One region of the Pseudoalteromonas sp. TP27 genome, then DNA from elsewhere that is predicted to be linked to it. Evidence: predicted binding sites of a transcription regulator. Region 1 holds the regulator's gene; the other holds the start of a gene.
What was found. The regulator FliA, encoded in region 1, starts transcription of late flagellar genes. The targets are predictions, from matches to a motif close to CTAAAGNTNNNNNNNNNNNNGCCGATA.
Positions count from the first base shown of each region.

Region 2: a site for FliA is predicted at 2,345-2,371, ahead of PX700_RS20405 (DUF5610 domain-containing protein). Genes of this name have one in related genera too.

Region 1 is NZ_JARDAK010000005.1:163,703-177,712, reverse strand. Features, by position in the region: gene PX700_RS08550 (chemotaxis protein CheW) at 1-529, opposite strand, end outside; gene PX700_RS08545 (ParA family protein) at 533-1,303, opposite strand; gene PX700_RS08540 (flagellar motor protein MotB) at 1,316-2,275, opposite strand; gene PX700_RS08535 (flagellar motor protein) at 2,277-3,041, opposite strand; gene PX700_RS08530 (protein-glutamate methylesterase/protein-glutamine glutaminase) at 3,034-4,200, opposite strand; gene PX700_RS08525 (chemotaxis protein CheA) at 4,259-6,439, opposite strand; gene PX700_RS08520 (protein phosphatase CheZ) at 6,455-7,222, opposite strand; gene cheY (chemotaxis response regulator CheY) at 7,241-7,624, opposite strand; gene PX700_RS08510 (RNA polymerase sigma factor FliA) at 7,665-8,375, opposite strand; gene PX700_RS08505 (MinD/ParA family ATP-binding protein) at 8,402-9,262, opposite strand; gene flhF (flagellar biosynthesis protein FlhF) at 9,255-10,736, opposite strand; gene flhA (flagellar biosynthesis protein FlhA) at 10,758-12,869, opposite strand; gene flhB (flagellar biosynthesis protein FlhB) at 12,943-14,010, opposite strand, start outside.
Region 2 is NZ_JARDAK010000030.1:352-17,603, forward strand. Features, by position in the region: gene PX700_RS20395 (RNA recognition motif domain-containing protein) at 1-347, shown strand, start outside; gene murI (glutamate racemase) at 310-1,110, opposite strand; gene PX700_RS20405 (DUF5610 domain-containing protein) at 1,176-2,315, opposite strand; gene trmA (tRNA (uridine(54)-C5)-methyltransferase TrmA) at 2,478-3,575, shown strand; gene PX700_RS20415 (2-thiouracil desulfurase family protein) at 3,586-4,038, opposite strand; gene PX700_RS20420 (thiol:disulfide interchange protein DsbA/DsbL) at 4,098-4,736, opposite strand; gene PX700_RS20425 (thiol:disulfide interchange protein DsbA/DsbL) at 4,753-5,376, opposite strand; gene PX700_RS20430 (serine/threonine protein kinase) at 5,411-6,385, opposite strand; gene ccoG (cytochrome c oxidase accessory protein CcoG) at 6,469-7,899, opposite strand; gene PX700_RS20440 (hypothetical protein) at 8,188-8,547, shown strand; gene PX700_RS20445 (hypothetical protein) at 8,547-8,753, shown strand; gene PX700_RS20450 (UPF0149 family protein) at 8,778-9,365, opposite strand; gene PX700_RS20455 (type II secretion system protein N) at 9,388-10,146, opposite strand; gene gspM (type II secretion system protein GspM) at 10,150-10,623, opposite strand; gene gspL (type II secretion system protein GspL) at 10,620-11,828, opposite strand; gene gspK (type II secretion system minor pseudopilin GspK) at 11,825-12,814, opposite strand; gene gspJ (type II secretion system minor pseudopilin GspJ) at 12,807-13,457, opposite strand; gene gspI (type II secretion system minor pseudopilin GspI) at 13,458-13,832, opposite strand; gene PX700_RS20485 (prepilin-type N-terminal cleavage/methylation domain-containing protein) at 13,832-14,419, opposite strand; gene gspG (type II secretion system major pseudopilin GspG) at 14,469-14,891, opposite strand; gene gspF (type II secretion system inner membrane protein GspF) at 14,972-16,207, opposite strand; gene gspE (type II secretion system ATPase GspE) at 16,210-17,252, opposite strand, start outside.

The sequences.
Region 1 (14,010 bases):
GTGCCGTGTCAACAACATTAAACTTTTCATCTCTATTGAGCATAACGCCTTTAAACCACTTTGGCTTACCAAATAAATGATTTACTTCACCTAATTGATGGATACCGCCGAGTGCCTTTAATGGTACTGCAAGGGTTAAACCTGCTACTTCAAAAAATAATGCCTGAAATTCGCCTTCAAAATAGTCAGGCTGACAATTGGTTACAATCTGTGGTTCAGGTGTTTCTATAGCATTATATATCGGTTTTATTACTTCATCATCTCCGGCTTTATTAACTTCTTCAGCCTCATGAATTGGTTCAACTATTGGCTCAATTTCAGCATTAAGCAAGTCTTTATCAAATATTTTTTCTGCCGCTTTAATCTGTTCTTTAGGTTTTAAATGAATGCACTCTTGCTGTGAATCGTCTGGAATTTTCTCAAGTAATTTTGCAACAGGCTCAAGGTCATCTACAGGCTCGTCTTCACACAACAAAGCCCCTAGGTATTGTTTCATTACTTTTTCATTAGCAAACAATTGCTTACTCATTCATTAACCTTGTTCAATTAAATATTCTAGCAGTGCTTTATATGCGTACACACCACGCGAGCGAGGACAATACTCTACAGGCACTTTTTGTGCAAAGCTTGCATCTCTAAATTTGGTATCTACCGGTATTACACCAGGCCAAACTTTATCACCATATGTATTTTGCAGCGTTTTATATGCTTCTAGCGATGCTTTAGTTCGTTTGTCGTACATAGTAGGAATTATAGTATATTGATAATTTTTCGCTTGAGAGGTTTGCATTAACTCCATAGTACGCATCATTCTATCAAGGCCTTTAAGTGCTAAAAATTCAGTTTGCACTGGCACTAAAATCCGCTCGCTTGCTGCAAGCGCATTCACCATCAACACTCCTAGAACCGGGGGGCAATCTAAAATTGCATAATCATAATGTTCGCTTATTTTTGCAAGCGCTTTTTTTAGTATTAACCCCATGCCTGTTTTATTACCCATACTTCTATCAAGCGTGGCTATCGCCATCGTTGCGGGTAAAATATCTAGATTTTCAAGTGTTGATGGGCATAAAGCTTGAAGTATTTCTTCACTTTGCATGCTTGTACCGCGTGCAAAAATATCGTACACACTGACTTCTAAATCTTCTGAGTCAATGCCAAAGTAATAAGTGAGTGATGCATGAGGATCTGTATCTATAAGCAGCACACGCTTACCTTGCAAGGCCAAAATACCAGCAAGGCTCACTGCGGTCGTTGTTTTACCAACTCCCCCCTTTTGATTAGCGACAGTCCAAATCTTCACATTACATCCTAATTACTGTTCATTGCGCGTTGTTATGCGAATACCACCATGGGGCAAACGAATTATTTTTATTGTATCGTCATCTGAAGGTAGTTCAATTTCAGGCTTAGCCACTAATGACTCATCAGATTGCTCATCACTTCCAACATCTTTTTTTGGCGGTAGCCCATACTTAGAAAGTGCAATAACAACTTTACGATTCTCTGCTCGCCCTTGCTCTGATTCGTTACTTGCAAAAGGTGAGTATTGGCCATAACCTTCTATCGCCATTCTGGCAGAATTAATACCTAATGCTTCAAGTTCTACTAAAATAGACGTAGCTCTAGCTACAGAGAGTTCCCAATTTGAGCGAAATATTTCATTACGAATACTTTCATCATCAGTATAGCCACGAACTCTTACATAGTTATCTACTGGATCAATAATATCTTTAACAATTTTGACGACTTGTTTTGCCCTAGAGTGTGCCACTGAGCTACCACTTGAAAATAGCATGCCTGAGCTTAGTTCTATAATCAGCCAATCTTGGTTTAGCTCTAAACTAGCTTCTCCATCGCGAATTTCATCAATAAGCGCTGACTGTAATTTAGTTAGTAAGCTGTCGAGAGGCTTTCCTAGATATTTTTGCTGTATGTTACTTGTATCACTTTGACCGTCGAGTAGTTCTGGGCCTTGTTCTTCTTTTAAAATACTTTCGCCGTAAAGAACTTCTTGTTCAGGTGTCACTCTATCGGTCAATATCCCATTACCATTGACGCCTTCACCTTGACCAGAGTGCTGGCGGGCTGATTTATCAAAAACATGTTCGAGGGAGTCTGAGAGTATTTGAAATTGCTCTTCTTTGTTAATCGCTATTGCATACAGCACTACAAAAAAGGCAAACATAATGGTCATGTAATCGGCATACGATACAAGCCAACGCTCTGTATGTTGGCTTTTAGGATCAGAATGACGAAGTCGTCGGCGTAACATCTTATTCGTTCACTAAATTAGGACGCTCTACGCGGTAGGCTTCAAGCTTTAATTCTATATTTACTGGGCTTTCGCCAACGCTTATTGCGATAATCCCTTCAGCAAACATTTCATGGTAAAGCATTTTTTGCTCTACACGCTGCTTTAACTTATTTGCCATAGGTAAAAACAATAAATTAGCTAAGCCAACACCATAAATGGTCGCAATAAATGCCGCTGCAACGCCTGCACCAAGCATTTGCGGGTCGGTAATAAACGACATTGCCTGTATTAAACCAAGCACGGCACCTAAAATTCCAATGGTAGGACTGTAGCCTCCCATTGCTTCATAAACACGCGCAGCTTCAAGTAAACGATCACGTTCTAGCAGTAAATCAATCTCAAGTGTGTCACGCAGTTTTTGCTCTGAGCAGCCATCTACAAGTAAGCTTAAACCTTTTGCAGCATACGCATCTGGGTGAGCCAGCGCTTCATTTTCAAGCGCTAAATAACCTTCTTGACGCGCTTTATGAGACCATCGTTTAACTTGCTCTATTGCGTCTTCAATATCGTATTGTGGCGCAACAAAAGCCCACGAACTCATATTTAGCATTTTTTTAAAGGTACTTGCTGATGTTTGCAACATCACAGCACCAAGCGTGCCGCCTAATACAATAATAAGCGCAGGACCATTAAATAAAGCAGAAACAACGCCACCTTCTAAAGAGTAACCTAGTCCTATTGCACCCAATGCCACAAATAGCCCGAATATTGAGAGCTTATCCACAACCCACCTCTCTCTTTATCCGTGCCGCAACATCACTCAATGCTAAACTTTCACTCGAAAGCCCCGCATTAGCAATGGCTTGAGGCATTCCATAAACAACACAGCTTTTCTCATCTTGTGCCCAAATAGTTGCACCCATTTGTTTTAACATTCTTGCACCATCGCGTCCATCAGCGCCCATACCTGTTAAAACAATAGCAAGCACATCGCCTTGATACGTTTTTGCTGCACTGGCAAAAGTTACATCTACACTCGGCTTATAGCTTATTCTCTCGCTATGATCTTCAAATACGCGCAGAGTTCTATTTGCTCCACGCCCTTCTACCATCATCTGCTGTCCACCTGGCGCTAAATAAGCAGTTCCAGGTTGTAAGCGGTCACCTTGTTGTGCTTCTTTAACTTTTATTTGGCACAAACCATTTAAGCGCGCTGCGAATGCAGGTGTAAATGCAGCTGGCATATGCTGAATAAGTAAAATCGGGTGAGGAAAATTAGCTGGTAATTGAGTCAGTATAGTTTGCAGCGCAACAGGCCCACCTGTAGAAGTACCAATAGCAACAAGCTGATATTGTTTACCACTTGCTCGCATTGAGCTGATATTTGAACCTGATGATGTTGTAGGGGCTGCTCTTTGAAAGCTTCTATCAGGCTGTTTTATGGAAGGCGTTAATGTGCTTGTTCTTTGCGAAAGTGAACTTGTTGTTAGTTTAGTTGGAATTACTGACTTAGGCGGTGTTGGAACTCTAAATGTTCGTGGTAAACGTCTTCGCCCTATATCTTTTACTTTATTTTGCAAAAGCTTTATAGCGTCTTCATTATTTCGAGCGATGTCTTCAAATTTTTTCGGTAAAAAATCCATTGCTCCAGCATCTAGTGCATCAAACGTTGCTGTTGCGCCATCACGTGTTAGTGATGAAAACATTAAGATAGGCGTTGGATTACTCGCCATTATCTCTTTAACTGCGCTAATACCATCAAGCACAGGCATTTCGACATCCATAGTAATCACATCTGGACGTAGCTGAGCTGCTTTTTCAACAGCTTCTCTGCCATTCACAGCAAAACCTATAACGTGTATGTCGCTATCTTGCTCAAGAATTTCGCTTACCCTACGGCGAAAAAAGCTAGAATCATCAACAACTAAAACTTTTACGGCCATTTAGTTCTCTTATTAAATTTATTCGTAGGTATATATTTTATATATACCTACTTTATTGTTAGCCAGCGTAATGTTTTAACATATTTGGAACATCTAAAATTAGTGCAATTCCACCGTCCGAAGTAATTGTAGCGCCTGCCATACCTGGCGTACCTTGTAATAACGCATCGAGAGGTTTAATAACTACTTCTTCTTGACCAATTAATGAGTCAACAACAAAACCAACTTGCTGTGTACCAATTTGAACAATAACTACGTGGCCTTTTGACTTTCGCTGCGAACGATCTGAGCCTTTTACTAACCAGTGCTCAAGGTAAAATAACGGTATTGCCTTTTTGCGCACAATAATTGTTAATTGCCCATCAACCACATTTGTCTTAGTTAAATCTAAGTTGAATATTTCACTAACCCCTGCAAGTGGTAACGCAAATGTTTGTGCGCCAACAATCACCATTAAGGTAGGTAATATAGCCAAGGTAAGTGGTACTTTTATTTCTAAAATAGTACCTACGCCTAACTCAGATTGAATACTTACTGAACCGTTCAGTTGGGTGATTTTAGTTTTCACCACGTCCATTCCTACACCACGACCTGAAATATCAGATATCTCTTCTTTTGTAGAAAAGCCGGGTGCAAAAATCAAGTTATACGCTTCGCTGTCAGAAAGTCGACTTGCTTGGTCGTGATCGAGCACGCCTTTACTAATTGCTATTTTTTTCAGCTTTTCAGCATCCATACCAGCGCCATCATCTTTAATGGTTAGCAAAATATGATCGCCTTCTTGGGACGCTGATAGAGTAACATTACCTGTTCTAGGCTTACCTGCGGCCTCACGAACAGCGGGCATTTCAATACCATGGTCAACAGAATTTCGAACTAAATGCACAAGTGGATCAGCAAGTGCTTCCACCAAATTTTTATCTAAATCAGTTTCTTCACCTACAAGCTTTAAGTCAATATCTTTGTTTAAGCTGCGCGCTAAATCACGTACCACGCGAGGGAAACGACCAAATACCTTCTTAATTGGTTGCATTCGCGTTTGCATAACTGCGCCTTGAATATCCGCAGTCACTACATCTAAGTTAGAGATTGCTTTACCCATCGCTTCACTGTCTGAGTTAGTCGCTAAACTAACCAAGCGGTTTCGCACAAGGACTAACTCACCAACCATATTCATAATTTGGTCAAGTCGTTTTGTATCTACACGAACGGTAGTTTCTGCTGCTGGCGGCGCTGATTTTTTTGCCGCTGCGGGTGCTGCTTTCACAACAGGCTTTTCTACCGGTTTAGAAACAGGTGCTTTCGCAGACTCTGGTTTTTTTACAGGCTCACTAGCTTTAGCAACTGGTGTTGCAGGAATATTGGGCTGATTCACAGCTGGCGTGCTTTCTATTGATTTAGGTGCAGTGCCTTTACCATGAAGTTCATCAAGGAGTGCTTCAAACTCGTCATCACTAATTTCATCATCTGATGAATTAACCGGGCTTGAGTCTGGTTTTGCTGGTTCTATAGGTGCTTTACTAGCAACATCACCAAAACTGCCGACTCCATGTAACTCATCTAATAAGCTGTCAAATTCATCATCCGTAATGTCACCATTAAAGTCATTACTGCTTGCTACTGGCTTCTCAATTACAGGACCTTGTCCTTTACCGTGTAGTTCATCCAGTAAGTTTTCAAATTCGTCTTCAGTTATTTCATCAATTTCAGCATCGCTAACCGAAGGCGTTCCGCTAAATAGTTCATCAAATGCAAACGGATCTTCGTCATCAACTATGGGCGTATCAACTACTTCGTTTTGAGGTTGTTCAACTTCATTGTTCGAAGATACACCGTTAAGCTCATCTTCTGTTGGAGGTAGACCTAAAATGTGAAGGGTATGAAGTAATTCAGGATCTGCAGGTTCTGGCTTATCCCTATTTTGGATAGTCGCGAACATTTCATTAATGGTGTCGAGCGCTTGTAAAATAACATCCATTAACTCTGAATTGACCGTCCGCACGCCTTGACGTAATAAATCAAATACGTTTTCAGCACCATGACAAGCATCAACAAGTTCTGTCATAGCTAAAAAGCCTGCCCCACCTTTTACAGTGTGAAAGCCTCTAAATATAGCGTTTAGTAACTCTGTATCTTCTGGATTATTTTCCAGTTCAACCAACTGTTCAGATAAAAGCTCTAGGATTTCTCCTGCCTCTACGAGAAAGTCTTGTAAAATATCTTCATCGACTTCAAACATGCAGTAACTCTCCTCTTAGAAGCCCAAACTTGATAAAAGATCATCGACTTCATCTTGATCAGATACAACATCATTACGCGACTCTTTATCAATAATAGGGCCTTCTGGACCTGCTAAAGTTTGTGTAACAACTGGTTCTTCTATTTTTTGTTGCTCTGTTATCTCTACTGGGCTGTCATCTTGAGCAGCAAATGCTGTTAAAAGATGAAGTAAGCTTTCTTCTACTTCTCTAACAAGATCAATAACCCGACGGATAACTTGCCCCGTTAAATCTTGATAGTCTTGAGCCATTAATACATTAGTCATTAAGCTCTGAAGCTCATCCGTTTTATGATGAGAGTTATTCATAAATTTATCAATACTATGGCACAACGATTTAAACTCACCCAACTGAATTTCGCGGCTCATTAAACGATCCCATGTCGGTTTGATATGGGATATTTCATCTGCTAATTGTTGGGCTATAGGAAGGCTCGCTTCCACTGCATCCATTGTTTTATTAGCGGCATTTTCTGTCATTTCTATAACATAATTAAGTCGCTTTTTAGCATCTGGAATGGCATCTGTAGTTAAATTAGCCAAACGAGTATCAAGCTCAAATCCTTTTAGTGAGTCATGCAATTGACGAGTCAATTTCCCAACTTCAGCAAATAATTCGGAGTGCTCTTTGGAAGCGCTCTCTAAAATTAACTGATTGGCTTTATCTTGTTCATTATTCTCTAAAAAAACAACGAGTTGACGAGCTTGTTCTAACGTTATTTGAGGCGCAGCAGGTGCTGGCATAAGCCTCTCCCTTATCATTTAGCCTAAACGTTCAAATACTTTTTCTAATTTAGTTTTTAATGTTCCAGCCGTAAATGGCTTAACAATATAACCATTAACACCAGCTTGCGCTGCTGCTATTATTTGTTCTTTTTTAGCTTCTGCTGTTACCATCAATACGGGAATGTGTTTTAACTTATCATCCGCACGAATTGCTCTTAGAAGATCAATGCCTTGCATTCCTGGCATATTCCAATCAGTAACCACAAAATCGAATACCTGATTTTGTAGCATAGGCAAAGCTGTAGAACCATCATCAGCTTCTTGAACGTTAGTGAAACCTAAATCACGTAACAAATTTTTTATAATTCTTCTCATTGTTGAAAAATCATCAACTACAAGAATTTTCATGTTTTTATCCAAAACATCCTCCAGTGAGGTCTTAACCTGTGTTTACTTACTACTAATTTATCCAGTCATTGATTTTAGCCTTGAGCTTAATCATCGCCTGACCATGTATCTGACTTACACGCGATTCACTTACATCGAGTATATGTCCTATTTCTTTTAAATTCATTTCATCGTTGTAGTACAAAGAGAGCACCATTGCATCACGCTCCGGTAGTGACTTAATTGCACTTAGTAAAGATGCATTAAACCGATCTTTTTTTACATTATTAAAAGGTCTATCTAGTGCAAAATCCTGGTCAATGGGAGTAATAACATCCTCATCTATCCCAAGGTCTTCAATACCTAATACTTTACTAGAATTTACATCACTTAAAATATGATGGTATTCATTAAGCGAAATTTCAAGTTTTTCAGCAACTTCTGTATTCGTTGGTTCACGATTGAGACTACTTTCAAGCTCAGTAATTGCCTCTGCAACTTGCCGGCTTTTGCGATGTACTGAACGAGGAGCCCAATCACCACGGCGCATTTCATCAAGCATAGCTCCGCGAATACGAATACCAGCAAAAGTTTCAAAGCTTGCGCCTTTTGTTGCATCAAAGTTTTTTGAAGCTTCTATTAAACCTATCATTCCTGATTGAATTAAATCATCAAGTTGAACGCTAGGGGGTAATCGAGCAATTAGATGACACGCCACCTTTTTGACAAGTGATGCATGCTTCTCAACAATCACATTTAAATTTTGTGTTGATTGATATCCCATAGCTCTATTCACCAATGTTGTCATAATTAGCCGTTTACTAGCTTCTCAATGAAAAACTCTAAATGACCAGATGGTTGGTTTGGTATTGGCCATTTAACTGCTTTGGTTGCCAACGCTTTAAAAGCAAGAGCGGCTGGCGAATTTGGAAAAAGTTCTACAATCACTTTTTGACGACGCGTTGCTTTGCGCATATTTTCGTCATAAGGAACCGTTGCTACTAGTTCCATCGACACATCTAAAAAGCGATCGGTTACTTTAGATAGCTTTGCAAACAATTCAGTGCCTTCACGCATACTACGGACCATATTGGCAACAATTTTGAACTTATAAACACCATGTTCACGGCTTAATACTTTAATAAGTGCATAAGCATCTGTGATTGATGTTGGTTCATCGCACACTACAACCATTACATCTTGTGCTGCGCGCGAAAAGCTCAGCACCATGTCTGAAATACCAGCGGCTGTATCTACTATCAAAATATCAAATTCGGTATTCAATTCGCTAAATGCACGAATTAGCCCTGCATGCTCAGGTGGCGATAGTTCAACCATACTTTGCGAACCTGAGGTAGCAGGTACAATTTTAATACCTGCTGGGCCTTCAACTAAAATTTCGTCAAGCTCGCATTCACCAGACAAAACGTGTGATAAATTGCGCTCAACACGCAAACCAAGCATAACATCACAGTTTGCTAAACCTAAGTCGGCATCCAGTACTAACACTCTATTACCTTGCTGCCCTAATGCTATAGCAGTATTTAGAGAAACATTTGTTTTCCCTACTCCGCCTTTACCACCGGTAACAGCAATAACTTTTACGCCATTGTTATTGTTCTGACTCATTTTTCGCAGGCCGCTTGCTTGATCTAATACTGTGTTAATCATACATCCCTACTGAACTTGACGCCACTGATTGATGCCTTGAATCTTGTGCTTTTATTCTTTTTAAATACAATTGTTCAGCCTTTTTCACTAGTTTCTCAGCATTTGCAACACGAATATCTTCTGGTACTCGTTGACCATTAGTAAGATACCCTATTGGAAGACGATTTTGAATCGCAATACTAATAATTTCACCTAAACTTAATGACTCATCTAACTTAGTGAAAATACAGCCACTTAACTGTACTTTTTTAAAGTGGCGTACAGTTTCTTGTAGTACATTAATTTGTGCTGTGGCACTAAGTACTAGGTAGTTGCGAATATCTACACGTTGGTTACGCATTAACGTGTTTAACTGCTCGGTTAAGCGCAAATCTCGTTGACTCATACCTGCGGTATCAATTAATACTAGTCGTTTATTACGCAGATGATATAAAACTTCAGCTAGTTCATTAGCATCTTTAACTTGTTTTACACCACAACCAATAATACGGCCGTAAGTTGCAAGCTGCTCATAAGCACCAATCCTGTACGTATCCGTGGTTATTAGAGCCACTTTATCAGCACCATACTTTTGTGCACCTAACGCTGCAAGCTTAGCAACTGTCGTGGTTTTGCCCACACCTGTTGGACCCACTAACGCATATACACCACCTTGGCGAAGTATTTCGTTATTGGTTGTTTGCATTTGATCTTCAACCATTGTTAGCAATGCTTTCCAACCTTGTTGACGAGATACGTCATCAGGTACGAAACATGCCATTTGTTGCGCGACTTCTTTATCAATACCCATGCCGACCAAACGGTCAACCATACAAGCACGAGTTGGGTCGCGACGTGCCATGTCTTGCTGCATTAAACCCGATACTTGATGTTCTAATAATTGACGAATTGCGTTCATTTCTTCACGCATATTTGTCATTTCTTCGCTTTCATTATTTTTATTTTGTGGGCGAGCAGTTACCGGGCTATCTAAATCATCAAAGTCACGGTCTAAATCATCAAAGCCTAAGCTATCTGCTTGAGTTTGTGGACGTGCCTGAGCTTCATCATCACGTGCAAACATATTTTTAGTACGCGGCTGCGCAGCAGGTTCTTGATAGTTATCAGTAGTATCAATACCCGATTGTGAAAACATAGATGCTAGTTCAGGAGAACGTGGACGCGGTGATTGACGCTCTAATAATGCTTGTAAGCTGTCAGCCACTTTTGCTTGAGGCTCAGGTTTGGCACGCTGAGGCTCTGGCTTTATAAAATTATGCATACTTTGCTGTGACGCTTGAGCACGAGGCTCAGCAGTACGTTGTGGTTGCGCTGCTACTTTAGGGGCTGCTTTGTCATAATCAACTGCCGCTACAATTTCTACACCGTTAGCCAGCTTCTTATTTGACATAATAACCGCATCAACACCTAACTCATCTTTAACTTCTTTAAGTGCTGTGCGCATATCTTTAGCAAAAAAACGTTTAATCTTCATGGTTTAACCCCTGTTAAAATCTTATTGTTGGCCTACAGAGCTAACAATCTTGATCTGTCTTTCATCTGGTACCTCTTGATAAGACATCACTCTCAATCCTGGAATGGTGTACTTAACAAAACGAGATAATACAGTGCGTAACATTCCTGACGTTAGTAATATAGAAGGTTCACCGGCCATTTCTTGATTTTGATGCGCTTGTGTCAATGACACTTGAAGCCGCTCTGCAAGTCCTGGCTCAATACCGGCACCTTCATCACCTGCATTTTGTAATGACTGATGCAACATCTGTTCCAACTCAGGCGCCAAGGTTATGACAGGGATTTCTGATGACATACCCACTGCATCTTGAACAATTAATCTACGCAGGGAAATACGCACCGCAGCCGTTAATACATCAGGGTCTTGGCTACGCGGACCATATTCAACAAGGGTTTGAACAATTGAGCGCATGTCGCGAATAGCCACCCCTTCATTCAATAAATTTTGCAGTACTTTTACAATTACAGTTAATGGCAATACATCGGGTACTAGTCCTTCCACTAAACGAGGATGGCTTTTAGCAAGCATATCAAGCAAGTTTTGAACTTCTTCATGGCCAAGTAATAACGCTGCACTGTTGGTTAATAACTGGCTAATATGGGTTGCAACTACCGTGGCAGAATCGACAACGGTATAACCGAGTGATTGCGCTTCATCTTTTTGATCTGGCTTAATCCATACTGCATCAAGACCAAAAGCAGGGTCTTTAGTGTCAACGCCTTTAATTGGACCAAATACTTGCCCTGGGTTAATAGCTAGCTCGTCGCCATGTTTAAGCTCGCTCTCACCCGTTGAAACACCCATTAGTGTTATTCTGTATGCATTAGGGTCAAGCTCTAAATTATCGCGAATATGTACAGGTGGCACCAAAAAGCCAAGTTCTTGAGAAAGCTTTTTACGTACACCTTTAATACGATTAAGTAACTCACCACCCTGTGATTGGTCAACTAAAGGAATTAATCTGTAACCTACCTCTAATCCAATTACATCAACCTGTTGAACGTCATCCCAACCAAGTTCTTTTTGTTCTTGTTTATTTGCAACACCCGTTGCAGCGCTTCCACCATTAGCTGCTTCCTCAGCCTCTGCAGCGGCGGCTTTTAATTTACTTTGCTGTGTGTAGTAAGCTAAATAGCCTAGTAACGCACCTAAACTTAAAAAAGCAAAATGCGGCATGCCAGGCACTAACCCCATGATGATCAAAATACCTGAAGCAATAAAGAGCGATTTTTCGTTACCAAGTTGTTTCTTGAATTGATCCCCCATATTGAGCGATTCATTTTGGCGTGTTACAACAATCGCTGTACCAATTGAAAGCAATAAAGAAGGGAGCTGAGCAACTAAGCCATCACCAATGGTAAGTAATGTATATACTTCCATAGCATCACCAAAGCTCAAATTATGCTGAATCATACCTACAAACAAACCACCAACAATATTGATGATCAATATAACAATACCTGCAATGGCATCGCCTTTAACAAATTTACTCGCACCATCCATTGAGCCATAAAAGTCGGCTTCTCGGGTTACTTCCTCGCGGCGGTCACGCGCTTGCTCAGCACTTATAAAACCAGCATTTAAATCGGCGTCAATTGCCATTTGTTTACCCGGCATTGCATCAAGGGTGAAACGTGCAGATACCTCAGATATACGCCCAGCACCTTTAGTAATTACTACAAAGTTAATAATGATCAGAATTAAAAATACAACCAAACCAACAGCGTAGTTACCACCAATAACAACTGAGCCAAACGCTTCAATTACTTTACCAGCAGAATCACCACCATTATGACCTTCAAGTAATACAACTCGAGTACTGGCAACATTGAGCGCTAAGCGCATAATCGTAGCGATTAGTAATACAGAGGGGAATATACCAAACTCAACCGGCTTCATCGTGTAAACAGTCACGAGTAAAACCACTAATGCGAGGGCAATATTAAACGAGAAAAGAATATCGAGTAAAAATGGCGGTAACGGTAAAATCACCATTCCTAAGGCAGCAAGCACCAGCAAAGGAGTACCTACCCCTTTGGCATAGTCTTTTTTATCTCTGTTAAGTTGTTGTAATACTGCTTTAAAACTCATAATTCTACAATTTCAAAAAATTGACACTGTATTGAATTAGCAATAACTATTCCAAGTTACTATGTTAACGGTTTTAATATTTATAGGCATCTGGGATGGGTAGCTTGTTATTAAGCTTCGTTGGCCGTTTTCCGCGCCCTTTATTAAAGCGCTTAAGCTGAAATACATAGGCTAAGACTTGCGCTACAGCAGTGAATAACTGATCCGGTATTTGTTCGCCAACTTCAGCGGTATGGTAAAGTGCTCGGGTCAACATGGGGGATTCTAAAATAGGTACTTCATTCCCTATTGCTACTTTACGAATTTGCATCGCCATTTCATCAATACCTTTCGCAATTACAATAGGCGCTCCTGCGCGCTCTGTATCGTATTTTAATGCCACTGAGTAATGAGTTGGATTGGTAACAATAACATCTGCATCTGGGACGTCTTGCATCATGCGGTTTTGCGACATTTGCCGTTGTGTTTGCCTAATACGCGCTTTTATTTGTGGATCACCTTCAGAGTTTTTATACTCATCTTTAACCTCTTGCATTGTCATTTTAAGTTGTTTGTTATGATTATAACTTTGAAATGGAGCATCAATTGCCGCAATAATAATTAAAGTGCACGAAAGGCCTAAGAACATCCAAGCTAAAATTTCTAATGCATGAATAATATTACCCGGTGCACTTTCTAAACTTAAGTGCAGTATTTCATCGAAAAAGGTATTAATTAGAAATATAGCGAAACTTGCAACTAAGCCAAACTTTAATAGTGACTTTATAAGCTCAACAGCAGCTTGCGGGCCAAACATGCGCTTAAAGCCTTTCATTGGCGACATTTTACTTGCTTTAGGGGCGGCGGCTTCCCAGCTAAAGTTAAAACCACCTAGCAAGGTATTACCGATAAATGCAGCCAAAACAATAATTAATACGAACATGGCCATAGGAAATATTAAAGCGTCTGCAACTTCTCCCCATACAGCAAACATTTTAGTCGTATCATAGGCTTCGTTACGATTTAAGCTAAGGGTACGGCCCATTACGTTGTACAACCCTTTGCCAATTTCGGGTCCATACATTAAAAGCGATATGGCCGAAAAAATAAGTACAAACATGGTACCAAGCTCTTTTGAACGCGCAATTTGGCCTTTCTTTTT
Region 2 (17,252 bases), on a different contig from region 1:
GTGCGATTGCTATTGCTGCAATGTCATCTGATGTGACTGAAGAAGCTGAAGTTAAAACAAAAACGCTTTATGTTGGTAACCTTCCTTATCGTGCAAACGAAGGTGTGGTTCGTGCATTATTTGAAGAACAAGGCAAAGTATTCAATGTTCGTTTATTAAAGGATAAGAATACTGGCAAGCGTCGTGGCTTTGGTTTTGTTGAAATGGCGCAAGCTGATGCAGACAATGCAATTGCTAACTTAAACGATAGCGAGTTCCAACAACGTACTTTAAAGGTACGTGAAGCAAAACAAAAACAAGAAGATGATTCTAATGCTCTACGTACTGAGACGGATCAGTCAGTGTAACTAGCTTTACCGCTAGCTTATTGCTAAACACATCAGCCGTTGCATAATATTGCAGCGGCTTTTTTATGTCTGTTAGTTTATTCACACATAAGTTAAGTTCGTTAAGTAAGTAACTAACCCTATTTGCTATCGCTACACCTGAATCAAGTAATTTTACATTCCCTTCAAAATACTGACTCATCGGCCCTGCTAGAATTGGAAAGTGCGTACACCCCAGTACAAGTACATCTATAGTTTTATCTATATGCAGACCATCTAGTGCTTGGTGCAACTTGTCTGTATCCAAGGACTCTGTAAAAAAATATTGCTCAGCTAAGGCTACTAACTCCACACTGCTATATAGATTAACAACTACATTACACGCATGTTCAGCAATTAACGTTTTAGTGTATGAACTGGCGACCGTTGCTGGTGTGGCTAATAAGCCAATATGATTTGAACGTGTTAACTCTGCGGCAGGCTTTATTGCTGGCACAACACCTACAATTGGAATATCTGTCACTTGGCGAACTGCACTAAGTGCAGATGTGGAAGCGGTATTACACGCTATTACAATTAAATCAACGTTAAGCGTATTGGATTTGATGAAATGAATAAGTGAGCACAATCGGTTAATGATTGTTTGCTGGGATTGAGCACCATAAGGTAGTAAAGCATTATCCATAAAATAGCTGTACTGAGCATTGGGGATACTTTGCATTATATGCTCAAGTACAGTAGTTCCACCAATACCTGAATCAAAGACCATTATATGCGCTGACAAACTACCGTTCCCACTTTACTTTAAGAACGGCAGTTTGCCATGAGGTATTTATAAAAGAAAGTAGTTTAACTTTCCGTGGTTTCTAAATTAGCAAGATCGTCGGCTGCCGAATTTAACTGATTAAGGTTTTCGAACATAGACTTTGTGTAATCTACTAACTTATCTATTTGTTCCTGATCTTGATTTAGCCACTGTAGAATTCCAGCTAGTTGATTTTGTAATCCAAGTTCGCCTGCTTTTTCAAAAGCATTTTTAAGGTCGTCATTAAAAGGGGCTAAACCCTCTGCGACTTGTTTTTCTGGTGCTGGTTTATATTCTTCATAGCTTTTAACTGTTGCTATTGTTTTTGTTTGGCGTAAATCCATAGAAAAAGCCACCAGCTGATCACTCTCTAAACTCAGCTCTTGTGCTTGTTCAAATGCTTTATCTAGATCACCACCAAAAAATGTTTTACTTAAATCTTGTAAATCTTCCATCATCGCATTAATAGCTTCTTGCTCTTGCTCATTTAAGTCACCATTTACCGACATCGAAAATGATACCTGTCGAGATTGCGATGATGAGCTTGCGAACGACTCGCCATTACTATTTTGCTGATAGCCGCTTGCCGATTGAGATTCGAATGCATCTGCAAAGCTAATACTTACCTCGTCACCTTCTGCGGTGGTAAACTTATACTCTGCATTGCTAGTCATACTGACATATTGAGCCTGGCTTATATTTACGCTGGCAGGTTGTGGGTTAAATAACGACTCTTCAAACTTATCGAGCCCATTGTAAATGCCCCCTTTAGATTTATTAATCCCCTCTTCCATGTCATCATTAAATACACCTGTTCCTTTAAGTTCATCAACAGCGTCGTCAATCCCTATTTGGACTCCTTTGCGTGCGTCGCCTAACATATCTTTGAGCTTTTCGTCATCAGCGCCGTTAGCTTTTGCTTTGTTAACAGCACTACTTACAAAATCGAGTACGTTTTTTACTATTTCATCAAAATCAAAGAGTGGTTTATCTGCTTTTTTTTCTGCTATGGGCAATCCAAGTTGCTCAGCCATTTTATCGCCAAGCACCTTTGCGGCCAACTCTCGGCCTCGTTGTTGATAGCTATCTTGAGGAGACGTAATTGTAGGTTGCTGTATATCAGCTTTATTATTGAATTTATTGATGTTGTTGTTTGGCATAAAGCCATAATTACCTATTTTCATGATTCGTCTCCTAAGCGTGCGTAGTTTATTATCGGCTATAACAACAAAAACTAAAGTACAATGTTCAATAAAACAGCATAAATGCTAGCCAAAACTAGACAAATACGCAGCGCTCCCTACAATAGCGCCGATAAACAGATCTTAGAGAAGGTAGTAGCGTTAATGGCAGTTATTAAAATAGATACCACACAGTACCAAACGCAGTTAAGTGAAAAAGAGCAGCGTATTAGTGCGCAGTTTCAACGTTTTGGTGTGGAGCAACTAGAAGTATTTAGCTCAGAGCCAACTAACTACCGCCAACGTGCTGAATTTAGAGTATGGCACGACGGTGACGATCTGTTTCACATTATGTTTGATCAACAAACAAAAGAAAAAATCCGTGTTGATACATTTGACCCTGCAGCGCCTCTAGTAGGTGAAATAATGCAGGTGATGATTGAAAGCCTCAAGCCTTGCGAGATATTACGTCGTAAGTTATTTCAAATTGATTACCTATCAACGCTAAGCGGTGAAATTTTAGTAAGCTTGCTTTATCACAAACCACTTGATGAAGAGTGGCTAAGTGAAATTAAAGCGCTTAAAGAAAAGCTAAGCAGTAAATACAAGATTGACTTTATAGGCCGTGCTCGCAAACAAAAAGAAGTGCTGGGTGATGACTTTGTAACTGAGCATTTAACTGTTAATGGCCAAGAGCTTATTTACCAACAAGTAGAAAATAGCTTTACTCAGCCTAATGCAAAAGTAAATATTAATATGCTTGAGTGGACACAAGACTTATGTAAGCCACTTAAGAATGATTTATTAGAGCTTTACTGTGGTAACGGTAACTTTTCAATTGCGTTAGCGGGTTCTTTTAATAAAGTGTTAGCAACTGAAATATCAAAGTCATCTGTTCACTCAGCTCAATACAACATTGCTAAAAACAACGTAGAGAACCTAGATATTATTCGTATGTCGAGTGAAGAGTTTACTCAAGCAATGAATGGTGAGCGTACTTTTTCTCGTTTAGACGGTATTGACCTTAAAAGCTATGACTGCCAAACCATATTGGTTGATCCGCCGCGCGCTGGCATGGATGAATTAACGTGTGACTTAGTGGCTAACTACGAAAGCATAATTTATATATCGTGTAACCCTGAAACCCTAGAGCGCGACCTTGATCACTTAACACGGACACATAACGTTAAGCGCTTTGCTATATTTGATCAGTTCCCTTATACACATCACATTGAGTCGGGTGTTTTCTTACAGCGTAAATAACCAGCCAAAATTAAAGTGCCAGTACTTTTATAAGTGCTGGTATTTGCTCTTCACTAAATACTTGAATTCCATTCTTTATTAATAATGCTGTAGTTAAGCCTAGTCCTTCGATTTTTACTCCGCGATGCTTTCCATCATATATTGTATTTCGTCCGCAAGAAGGGCTCGATTCTTTAAGGAGAGCAAAACGAACTTGATTCTTTTTACAAAGTTCTAGCGCTATATTAGCTCCAGTTTGAAACTGCTCTGTTACATCTTCTCCTAAATTAGTAATTACACTCCCCTGTATTATTTCAGCTGGAGCTCTAGGAGTAGGAAGCCCACCAGCAACCTCAGGACAAAATATAATTAATCTATTTTGCTTTTGCCACAAATTAAGCTGTGGATGTAAAATTGCGTGTCCTCTACCATCGTAGCGAACAGAATGCCCTAGCAAGCAACTCGATACTAATATTTTTTCCATAGCTACATCCTTATAAAGCAAAAAAGCTCCCTGAGGAGCTTTTTTAGTTTTAGCTAAACTTACTTGTTAGCTAAGTAATTAATCAGTTTGCTAATATCTTCAGGTTCAGTAATACCCGACTCACGACCTAGGTTTAATTTATACTTACCATTTACAATAAATGTAGGTACGCCACGTAGTGCGCCTTTTTCTTTAAAGTAGTCTTGATCGCGTTTCATTTTAGAGCTCAGCGTACGTACCGAGAAGCTTTTGAAAAGTTTATCAAACTTATCCCCATCAACGCCCTGTGCTACAAATATATCTTTTACATCTGCAAGCTCATTAAATTTAGCGCGTTTGGTATGAATGTGGTTAAAGATTGCAGAAATAATCTGATCTTTTTGTGGAAGTACTTCTGCAGTAGCAAGTGCTTGGCTCATCATCTGTTGGTTTTCTGGGTCACGTACACCTACGAAATCAACATGGCTCTTTTTAAATTTAACGTTTTTATCAAGCTTAGGCTTAAACTCACCAATTACTGCTTCCATGTTGTTACATGCTGGGCAGTAAAATGAGAAAAACTCTTTAATTTCTGGCTTTTTAGTTGCGCGCTCAGAAACCACATCGTAATGCACACCTTCTTCATACGTTGCTGCAAAGCTTGTTGCCGCCATAGGAAGTAGTACTGCAAGCAAACCTGCTTTAACTAATTTAATCATTATTATGCTCCGAAATTTATAGTGCTAATAAAAACGCTACTAACTCATCAAGTTCTTTTTGATTTTTGATGGTGTTGAGGTTTATTTTATATTTGTCGTTAACAATAAAAGTAGGAACGCCCGTTAAGGCACCTAATTTTGAATACTTGTTTTGATTATCTTGTAATGCTTGCTCAGCAGCAATTACTGGCATGCTTGCCATGTCTTGATCGAACGTCGCGCTATCAATACCATTTACTTCAAGTAGTTTTTTAACGTCTTTCATTTCAGTTAAAGGTGCACGTTGAACATGGATACTTTTAAAAATTTGATCGCTAATACTCTGCGCCTGACCATGCTGTTTAGCAATTAAATAAGCAAAGCTTAAGTTACTTTGAGCTTGCGGCGACACACCACCTAAAAAGTTAACGTGGTTTTTAATAAACTTAGCGCCTTCTGGCAGAGCTTGTTCAATTGCTTTTGCTACTGGTTCAAACTTAAAACAATGTGGGCAATAATATGAGAAAAACTCAGTTACTTGCGGTGATGCACTTTTTTCTACATCAATAACAGTGTATTGATTATCAACTTCAAACTGTGCAGCAAGTGCTGCAAATGGTAAACATAAAAGTAATAAACTCAGTTTTAATTTTTTAAGCATTGGTATCTCGTTGTACTTGTCTTTAAATAAAATATTACGGCAATAACTTTAACGGTGCTTCTTGCAATGCTGCAAGTTGCTCCTTCAGTGCTAAAATTTGTTGCTCCCAGTATTTGTCATCAGCAAACCATGTAAAATTCCGCACAAAGGCAGGATCGCTCCATCGTTTAGCTACCCATCCCATATAATGAATAATACGCATTGCTCGCAGCGGTTCAATTAATTTGAGTTGAGAGTGATCAAAATCACAAAACTCTTCATACGCATTCACAAGGGTGTCTAACTGTAACAGTTGCGTAGCTCTATCGCCACTGAGCATCATCCATAAATCTTGGATTGCAGGACCTTGGCGGCTGTCATCTAAATCAACAAACATGAGCGCATCACCTGCCCACAAAATATTACCAACGTGGCAGTCACCATGTAAGCGAATACTTTGCACATCTTTATACTGTTTTTGCGCCTGCTCTATCACTAAATCTAAAATAGTATAAAAAGCAGTATTTATTCCCATCGGCACTAAGTTACTTTTTTGTAGATGAACTTTGGCTGTATGCAAATACTCATCGCAGGTAACTGTTGGTCTGTAAGTAAAAGGTTTTGTTTTAGCGACTTGGTGCATACGGCCAATTAAACGCCCCATTACATCAAGCTGGTCTAAATTATCAACCTCAAATAAACGCCCGCCTACACTTGGAAACAACACAAACAAATAACCTTCGTGTTCAAACAAGCTTTGTCCATTATATAAAATAGGGGCTACAACAGGCACTTCTGCTTCTGCTAGTTCAAATGCAAAATCATGTTCTTCTTGAATTTGCTCCCTACTCCAACGCTCTGGTCGATAAAACTTCACTACGTAACGCAGACCATCATCGGCTTTAAATTGGTACACTCTGTTTTCATAGCTATTGAGCGCCAATAAACCTGACTCGGCGTACACACCTACGCTTTCTATTGCATCGAGTATTAGGTCGGGTGTTAAATCAATAAAACTAAATTTACTCATACTCTTCTTATATAAAATAAAAGCGGGTTATATACCCGCTTTTGTTAATTGCTATACCAGCCTAACATAAAGGCAGACTGTTATTACCGCGCTTTAAAAAAGTTACTTGGCTGCGATATTGTTTCATCTGGCTCACTAACCGGCGAAAGCACAAAGTTAAACTCTGTCATTGGCGCTTTTAAATCATAAGGGTCCATTACAAGTGACAATGGCACGTTATGAGATTGCCCTGCTTGCACTGTAAATGATTGCTTCCCTATGTATTTAAAGTTATCTAACCCTTGCACTTTAATATTGAAGGTTTGCTCGTACTGCGCTTTATTAATTACCTTTAACGTATACGTGTTCTCTACCAAACCATCAAAATCGACACGATATAATTGGTTTCGATCACGAATAATATCAAAGTCCATTGTTTTACGCAGTGCTATATTAGCGACAAGTGCACCCGTAAGCACAACAAGTATGACCGTGTAACCGATGATTTTAGCTCGTAGTGGATTCGTTTTATTTTCTGGCGTTTCGAGATTTCGTTCAGTCGTATATGAAATAAGCCCACGCGGGTATTCCATTTTGTCCATTACGCCATCACAAGCATCAATACATGCACCACAGTTAATACACTCAGCTTGTAGCCCGTTTCTAATATCAATACCGGTTGGGCACACTTGAACACACAGGTTGCAGTCGATACAGTCGCCCAGTTCTAAATCTTCATGGTCTACTTTACGTGAGCGTGGACCACGGCTTTCACCACGGCTTTCATCGTACGTTACTGTGTATGTGTCTTTATCAAACATAGCTGATTGAAAACGTGAGTAAGGGCAAATGTGTAAACACATAATTTCTCGCATCCAACCTGCGTTGCCATAGGTACATGCTGCAAAGAATATAATGCTTACCAGAGCATAACCACCTACATTAAAAGTGACAAAATCAGGAAGTAATTCTCTTATAGGCGTAAAGTAACCCACAAAAGAAATAGCGGTATATAACGAAAACAATACCCAACTAGTATGCTTTGCTGTTTTACGCCAAAGCTTATCAAAGTTCATAGGGCGCTGATCGAGCTTTTTACGCTGATTAGCCGTGCCTTCAAACTTTTCTTCGAACCAAATAAAAATAAAGGTCCATACAGTTTGCGGGCAGGTATAGCCACACCACACCCGCCCATAAAAGGTGGTCACTAAAAATAGTGCAAATGCTGCCAGCATAAAGATAAACGCTAATATGGTGAAATCTTGAGGCCATAGCGTTAAACCAAAAATATTGTATTTTTGACCAATTAGATCAAACAGCACAGCTTGCTGGCCGTTAAAATTAATCCAAGGTAGTAACATAAACGCAAGTAGGCCTAAAAAGCCAATGCGCTGCCTAAGTAATTGATGCAGGCCTTTTACAGCACGCACATAAATACGATTTCGGGGGTTGAACCTATCATCTTGACGGCTTAAATCCGGTTTTTGGATTTTCACCTCTACAGGGATATTCTTTACTTTAATTTGCTTGTCCATCGAAGTTCCTCAACGCCGCTTGGAAATAAAAACCCAGCAATACTCAAGTACTCTATACTTAAAGTTAGCAAATTACTTGCTAGGCATATTTACTTTACTAAATTGCCATCTCGAATACTTTCAGATATTTCAGAAATATCTGACTGCTGTTAACCATTATAACAATGTTGGTTAAAATTACTGGCATAGATTGCTAATAATTTATTCATCCCAGTTACTTGCTTTTAAAATGCAGTTTATTACACTGCATGGTAATTCAACCCTACTTAGATCAAGGTTAACGTATCCATGAAAAAATTTATTATTTTGGTAGTTGTGATCCTGGCCTTTTTTACAATCGATCATCCGCTTATAAAAGAACCTCGAGAAAAGTTATTAGGTGAAGGCATTGGTTTTTTAAGTGATGCAAGTAAGGTCAATAGAAGCCCAGCTGCCAATATGGCTAAAAATAGAATAAGCTCGCAGTTAAAGCTTTCTGAATCTGAGGGTGAGTACGTAGAAAAAACATTTACAACTGATGACTCTGTTCAGTTATTTCACCTACGCTATTGTCGTGAGCGTGACTTAAACCTTTATTTTTATGACGACCGTTTAAATACGGTATGTAAAATAGTGACTGACGCACTAGAGCAAAAGCGAGCTAAGTAATGGATTTTTCGAATTTAAATAAAAAAGCAAGCGACTCATTTCATAAGCAGCGCAATATGCTCAAGCAATTAGCGCAAGGAAAAACGTTAAAGTGTGAGAAGTGTAATGGGGTTTTAACACTTGATTTAGCCACCAGCGAGCCTGGTAAAGGTATGGTAAAGTGCAAGCAAGGCTGTACTGATATTGTATTAGAACTAAGCGCTTAGATTATCTAAGCGCTTAAGCTAAAACTATTCGTCCCAGCTGTCATCAGTTATTAAACCACTGTTAATGGCAACAACTTCTATAAGCTCCGCAAAGCCTAGTGCAAAGTCACCCATCGATTCATATTGATACTGGCATAAGGCTTCTTTAGTCATACTATTTTGCTGAGCAATCTGAGTAATTGCTTGCTGATCAAGAGCAAAAAAGCTCAGTGTACTTAATGCACTCTCTAATGCTTCTTTAAATTCAGCATCTAACTCAGATGCATTTAAAAGTGGCTCTGCATATGCTTTAGTAGCCACTAAAAAGCCTTCGCTCCATGGTTTACAAAACTCAATAGTAAACTCAACGGGTAGTTTGTATCCTGTTTCAAATACTTGCTCACTAATTTTATGGTATAGCGCCATAAACAAAAAAAGCATTTCTTCATCTAAATCATTGGCTGTGCTTGGTAATATTTGCTCAAGCCACTCGTGCACATCTAATGGGGTGGGCGAACAAATAACGCCAAATAAATAGCCTTGGCTTTGCTCAAGGGTCATTGCTTTAGATTGGGTATTTAAAAATGTGCTGAGCTGCTTTGCTTGCAGCTCAGTAAATTGGGGTATTTGCATTAAAACTCTTTATATTCAAACATTAAAAGTTGAGCGGATAACGACCTTGGCTATCTGGTCGGCCTAAAAATTTAACCGCATCATGTACATCTTTAGGTAAGCTCGCATCTGGTTTTACATACCCTGCCACACTAAAGTCGAAATTAGCTTTAAGTGTAGCATCTGCTTCAAGGCCAAGCGTATTATCTGGGTCAATTAATATTGCCACGTCGCCCGACTTACAGCTTAACTTGCCAGCCAGAGGACCAATATTAAACCACCCATTTAAGCCTTGTACGTCAATATTAGGGCTCGCTATTTCACCTTTTAATGAATCACAATAAGGTGCGCCTGAGCTGTATTCATTAAGCTCTAAAATTACGCGCCCCTTTGCGGTTACAGGTAGGGGTAGTTGTACGCGTTGCATTGCACGCTCTACTGTTGAACGTACTAAGGCGTCAGTTACTTTAACTTTTTTATTAAAAAGCCCATAGCTTACATCTGCGTATCCCGAAATATCAGTGCGCTCTCGTGCATTACCAAACTTTATATTCGCATTTAAATTGCCTGTAAACAATTTCCACCCGGCAATATCCCAGCGCACATTATTTAACTGCTCGCCATCAAAGCGAACTTGCATCATTTGACCTTGCCAAACAGTACCTACAGTTTGGCCAACTTCTAGCTGCTTTGGTAAGTATGGCTTTGCTACATCAAGCGCAATACTTGCTGGTAATTTAATAATACAAAACACAATAAAACTAATTAAAAAGACAGCCGATAACGTTATTATTTTTTTCATTAATTAATTCTCTAATACTAAACGGCTTACACGCACATAGCCTGATTTATCATCGCGGCTTAAATCTAAGTTTTCGATTTTTAAACCATGCTGATTTACTAGCTCATCTAGCCACTCTATTAATTGATTGAACTCTACAGAGTCGAGCGTTAAACGAAGTGAACCCGTACTAGGCTGCATTTTACTAATATTTATTTGATAGCGACCACGTGTAGAATTAACAACTTGGCTTAAGTTTGTATTACTCGCCACACTCGTGTTGCCTGCGGCTTTTAGTTTTACAATACTTTCGTCAACCCAAGCTAATAGCTCTTGTTGTTTTATTTGAGATTGCTGTGCTTTTTCTATCGCATTATTTAATGGTCTAAATATCCCCATTACTAAAATAAAAATAATAAACACACCACCAGCAACCATTACCAATTGTTGTTCTTGCTCTTTAAGCGAACGCCATTGTTGCATTAACTGCTTTTTCATACTGCACCTCGCAGTTTAATTTCGCCAACGACATAATCACCGTCGTTATTTAAAGAACCTTGCTCAACCGTTAAACCTTGTTTTTCAAGTATAATTTTTACTTTACCAAAGGTTTGGAAGTCTTTAGCGCGCGCACGAATACGTAACTCATTGCGACGCTTGTCATAACGAAGAGTTTCAGGTGTAAATTCGCTCACTTGCGAAAACACATCAACTAAATTAGTCGTTAAGTCTAAAAAGCCCGACTCACTTGAGCCTTGTATTTTATCTAACGCGCCTTTAATTTGGCTTTTAATCAGATTAGGGCGAACTTTAGTTCCCGGAAATGCTTTTTGATATCTGTCGACTACTTGAGCTTTAGCTACTTCTACTTGTGTATTAAGTTGGTTTAACTCAATCGCTTTTATTGTAATAGTAGCGGCCAATGCAACACTTGCTATAATTGCGGCGCCTTTCCAGTAACCCCACCATAAAGCGCTTTGTTTTTTAAGCTGATACATACCTTGGCGTAGGTTGAACTTAACGCTATCTAGCTGCTTTGCAAATAATGCTAAAGGAAGGTCGTACTCACTCGTTTGCGCTTGTAAGTTAACGCTCTCAGGAAACTGATTAGCAGGGCTAAAATGTTTAATATCAGGATTACCCATTGCTGTTAAGTAACCATTTAACCAACTAAATTCAACCGCACCAATATGCCATTCTCCTTGTTTAAATAACCATTGGTTATTGAGCTCAATAGCAGTTACTGCGCCCTCCTCTGCTATTGGTAGCAACAAAGCATCGGGTAATATTCTGTATACTGATAAATTATGCTCAGTAAATAATGCGAGCCATTGTTCAAACCATTCACGGTCAGTCATAGCTACACGTATTGCATGTTGCTCTCCAAGCATTGTCGGCTGCGCTACTGCTATAAACAGTTCATCTACGTCACATGCTATATCTTCTTCGAGCATGTATGGCAGTGCTTGCTCGAGCTTGCGATTCCATTTTGTTGGCAAAGCAACCGTTTTTAATTGCACTTGATCACTGGGTAATAACACGACCACTTCTCGGGTAAGTGCTTTTTCGCTTAACTCACTTAAATGCTCTGCATTTGGTAACTCGCCACTGGCTATTATTTCTTGTTCTTGTGGTGAGTAAATTAACCAATTAAGCAATTCTTGCTCGGTTTGACCCGTGCGGATCAACAGTATTTCTGTCACTGTACGCCTCCAAATTTTCGCGCCAGTATCGTTACGTCGCCGTCTTTAGCGTGCAGTAATGTGGTCATCGAAAAACGCAGGTCGACAAAATTTGCCTGCGTTTGTAATTTAAAATATTCGCTTTTAATACTAAATAAACTTTTTACTGCGTCAGTATTAGTGCCGCCTTGCTGCTTAACCTGTTCAAAAAATTCATCAATGGTGTCAAAGCCAGTTTGCGGCCTGGCACCTATCACCGCTTCTGCACCAGATAAGCTCAAACTTTCTATTAAGGCACTGAGTATAAGTGCTTGCTCTGGTACTAATGTATTTACATTTATAGATAAAAGCGTACTGCCGGGTATTACACATACATATGGCAGTACTTTTTCCATCACTAATGGGTTAAAGCCCTTAACTAAACGTAGCTCCGATGTTGATGCAAATAAACTATTGGCTGTCATGTACGGAAAATCTCGTGATAAATACTCGCCTTCCTCTGCACCTGAGCGATACGTTATGCTGTCCTCGTCAAGCCAATCGAATACACTATCTGCCATTGTCTCTTCTGATTCATCAGCAGGTAAGTCATCAATATTTTCAAGTAATGCAAATAGTGCTTTATGCGCAGGGTTTGTTTTACTCGCGCTGTTTGTATCTGGCGCTATGGCTAAAGCATTTAAATTTAAACATGCTTGTAAGTCAGTAATTTTGCCACTCAATGTACCATTATCAACAGGATATGAAGCATCACCTTGGGTTGCCCATATTTGGTCGAGCGTTGTCTTATCTGCATCATCTTTTTTACTTTGTATAAGCCCTTTAATAGCAAGTTCTTCTGCACCGTAGGCATACCACTTAGCTTGTTGATGGCCTTGTAAATTAGTACTTTTTTGCACTTGCACCATTAAATTAGCGCTCATCTCTACCGCCAAAATAGCAGCCAACGCCACAATAAATAAAACAATAACAAGTGCTGCGCCGCGCGATGATTGTTGCTTAACCATTATTCACACTCGTATCTTGTGTTGTGCTTGGTGGAGCAACAACTTTGCCCTGCCCTGGTACTAAAAATACTCGACGAATCGGTTCTGCTTTTATTTGTTGTAACGTAACAGCAACTGCTTTAGGAAGCGCTTTAATTTCCCATTGTTCTTGCCATTCGTTTTTATCATCTAAAAACTCAAACTTAAGTTCTTCAATATTCTCCAGTACGCGCTGCACGCGTGGTTCCATATTATCAAGCTGATCAACATATACTCTGTAAACACGTTCAAGGTTATCGTCTATCACTCTATAACCAACAGCTTGTAGCTCAGAGCGTGGTAATAAGTTTATTGGATTTATCCAACCATCTCGTACAAACGCGATACCATCGTATTGGCTTTCTAAAACGTAACGACCCGCGAGTAAGTATTGTTCTTGAACATCGCCAGACTCATTACGAACAGCTCGTTTGGTCATTTGGCTAAAATCTTGATCCATTAACCTAAAGGTAGTTTGCAACCCGTTTAACTCAGCTATTTTTTCGTCCGAAGCATCTTTAGCTCTTGTTGTCGTCTCGAGTATTTGATGAGTAGCAATAATAACAAAAGCTAAAATACCCAGTGCAACCATAACTTCAAGTAATGTAAACCCGCGCTGCTTCACTTACTTTTTGCCTTTATTTAAATACGTTGATAATTCATATGCCGAATGCTCATACTTTTCATCCGTAAAAACATTTATGGTTAACTTAACAAAGCTTTTGTCAGCAGTGGCTGTTACTTCTTGCTGCCAAAACCATTCAACACCGCCCATTACTTCACTGCCTTTAAGGTTATTTTTACCTTGCCACTGCTCACCTTTAGTACGTTGTTCAATAATAACGTTTTCGGCGACCCACGACGCATAGGTTTGCTCTTCAATAGTGGTTAAGTGATGTATATGCTCGCTTGTTGCTTGCATTGCCGCTATACCCGCCATGGCGCAAATACTTAATGCGACAAGCACTTCTAATAAGGTAAACCCTTTAGTGCGCTTCATTATTCTGGCTCTCGGCGAAAGTTAATGGGGGCTGTAAATTCACCTTCAATGTAATACACAGGCTCGCTTTGATCTTTTAACTCCAATATAAGTTGAAACGCACTCACCTCACCTGATGACAAAATAAGTACTTGTGGGATTTTCAGTTTTTTAAGCTCAAGTAAGCTGTCTTCATCGCCACCACTCATAAGCTCACGCCAGTTAGATTGCTCTAAGAGGTTATCCTGCGCCCACGCTAAATCTTCTAAATTAAGAGTGAGCTTTAATCTTTCATCTAACTCGATTGGTTTGAAAAGATCTTCACGGTCAAAGGTAATCCACTTTTCACTATCGAAAACTAAATACTCTAGCGTGTTGTCTTCAACTAATAAGCCCAATTCAACTTGGTTTAAAATAGCAAATTCCGATGCCATATTAATGGTGGTATGCATCCTGAGTGCTTGGGTATCTAACTCATCCTCAGCACCGCCTTCTAAGCTGTATACCACCATTTTGGTGGCAAAAGCGATGATCACTAATACCACTAAAATTTCTATTAAACTAAAGCCGCTGCTTTTTGCATAGCGCTGCTTAAGGCTTGCTTTCATAGCAAGCCTCTAGCATTAACATGTTCATACAAAGCAGTGTACTTAAGCATTATTGTTTTTCTTCGTCCCAGTTACCGATATCATCATCAGTACTTACTTCACCATCTGGGCCCATAGAAAAAATATCAAACTTGCCAATTTCACCTGGGCTGATTAGTTGATATCGATTGCCCCATGGATCCTCTGGTAGTTCATTAATAAAACCACCATCAGGGAAACGCTTTGGAACCGGTTCAATACTTGTTTGAGTAACAAGCGCTTCAAGACCTTGCTCTGTGCTTGGGTAACTCTTATTTTTAAGCTTGTATAAGCTCATTGCATCTTCTAACTGCTGAATATCTAGATGCGCTTTATCAATAGCAGCCTCTTCTTGCTGACCCATAATATTAGGTGCCACAATTGACATAATCATCCCGATGATAACCAGTACCACCATCACTTCTAGTAAAGAAAAACCTGATTGTTTATTCACGTAATTACCTCATTATTCTAAAAACACTAAGTAAAAATGGTTTAGGTAAAACCATTAATATATTTAAAAATTATTTTAACTTAAAGTCCAACAGCTTTATTCATCGCCATTATTGGCTGTAATATTGCCATTACTATAAATAATACAATAACCGCCATTGAGGCGATCATCGCAGGCTCTAGTAGTTTAAGCGATACATTAACCATGCTCTCAAATTCGCGATCTTGGTTATTTGCAGCACGCTCTAGCATTTGCTCTAGTTCACCTGATTTTTCACCACTTGCTATCATATGCAGCATCATTGGTGGAAACAACTTAGTTTGCTGAAGCGCAGCTCTTAAGCTTGCCCCCTCACTCACTCTATCGGATGCATCAGCAACCGCTTTTTTAATTTTTTCGTTAATGAGTACGTCGCCCGATATACGCATTCCTTCAAGTAATGGTACAGAGCTTGATGATAAAATACTTAAAGTACGCGCAAAACGTGCGGTGTTGATACCACGAGCTACTTTACCTATGCCCGGCATATGCAGCACTCGGTCATCCCACCAAAAACGTATTTTTGGCTGTTTAAGTGCATGCTTAATACCAATAGCGATGGCTGTGATGGCTATTAAACTAATAAACCAGTAATTTTGTACAAAATGGCTGCCAGCCATTACCCATTCGGTTGTCCAAGGAAGTACTTGTTTAGTTTTTTCAAATGTTTTTAATATTTTTGGTACTACAGTACCCAGTAAGACCGACACAATACCAATTGCAAACACCACTAAAATAATAGGATAAACCATTGCTTGCGTTATTTGGCTACGCATATGTTGGCGCTGCTCTGTGTAGTCGGCCAAGCGATTAAGTACTTGGTCAAGGTGACCGGACTTTTCGCCTGCGGCAACCATTGCACGATATAAATCGTCAAATACATGAGGAAACTCACTAAGGCCATCAGCAAGTGTGTAACCTTCAACTACTTTTGAGCGTACCGACATAAGCATTCGCTTTAAACGCGGCTTTTCGCATTGCTCAGCAACCGCCATAACGGCTCCTTCAACAGGAAGTGCCGATTGAATAAGTGTCGCTAATTGCCTTGTAATTAGTGCTAAATCTGAGGTTGAAATTGTTGGCTTAAAAAAGCTACCTAGCAAAGGTGCTTTTTCGCCTTTAACGTGTTTATCACTTTGCGCCGCAGGGATAACTTCAAGCGGCGTTAGTTTTTGGTCACGTAAAGTTTGGCGAATTTGTTTAGCTGTATCAGCCTCTAAAATGCCTTTTTTTTCTTTACCTCGGCCATCTAGGGCACGATATTCAAAGGCCGCCATAGTTAGCCTTCCTCACGGGTAACACGCAATACTTCTTCAAGTGTTGTTTTACCGGCAAGTACGCGGCTACACCCATCTTGGCGAATACTTGGGCTGCGCTTACGAATGTATTTTTCTACGCTTTGCTCACCTTTACCGTTGTGAATCATTTCTCGTATTGTTTCATCAACTACAAGTAACTCGTGAATACCCGTACGACCACGGTAACCATTAAAGTTACACTCTTCACACCCTACTGCTCGGTAGATTGTAGGTTGGCTTTCAAAAGGAGTGCCTAACAGCTGGCATTCATGCTCATCAGCTGTGTGACCTTCTTTACAGGTATTACATAATGTACGAACTAAACGCTGCGATAACACACCGAGTAACGACGATGAAAGCAAGAAAGGTTCAACACCCATATCTTCCATACGTGTAATGGCACCCGATGCAGTATTAGTATGCAGAGTAGACATAACAAGGTGACCGGTAAGTGACGCTTGAACACCAATTTGCGCAGTTTCAAGGTCGCGTATTTCACCCACCATTACTACATCAGGATCTTGACGTAATATTGCACGTAAACCGCGTGCAAATGTCATATCAACTTTTGCATTAACTTGTGTTTGGCCTATGCCTGGAATTTCATACTCAATAGGATCTTCAACGGTAAGAATGTTACGATCGCGTGAGTTAATTTGGCTCATACCTGCATACAAAGTGGTACTTTTACCAGAACCTGTTGGCCCTGTTACCAAAATAATGCCGTGAGGTTTACTAATTAGATCTGAAAACAATGCACGATTTTCTGCGGTCATACCTAAATCTTCAAGGTTTAAACGCGCGTTGTTTTTATCAAGTAAACGCAGTACCACACGCTCACCAAAGCTCGATGGCATTGTAGATACACGCACATCAACTGCTCGTCCGGCAATACGTAAACTAATACGACCATCTTGTGGAATGCGTTTTTCGGCTATATCAAGCTTAGCCATTACTTTAATACGAGACACAAGTAACGATGCAAGTTTACGATTAGGCTTAAGTACTTCTTTAAGCACGCCAT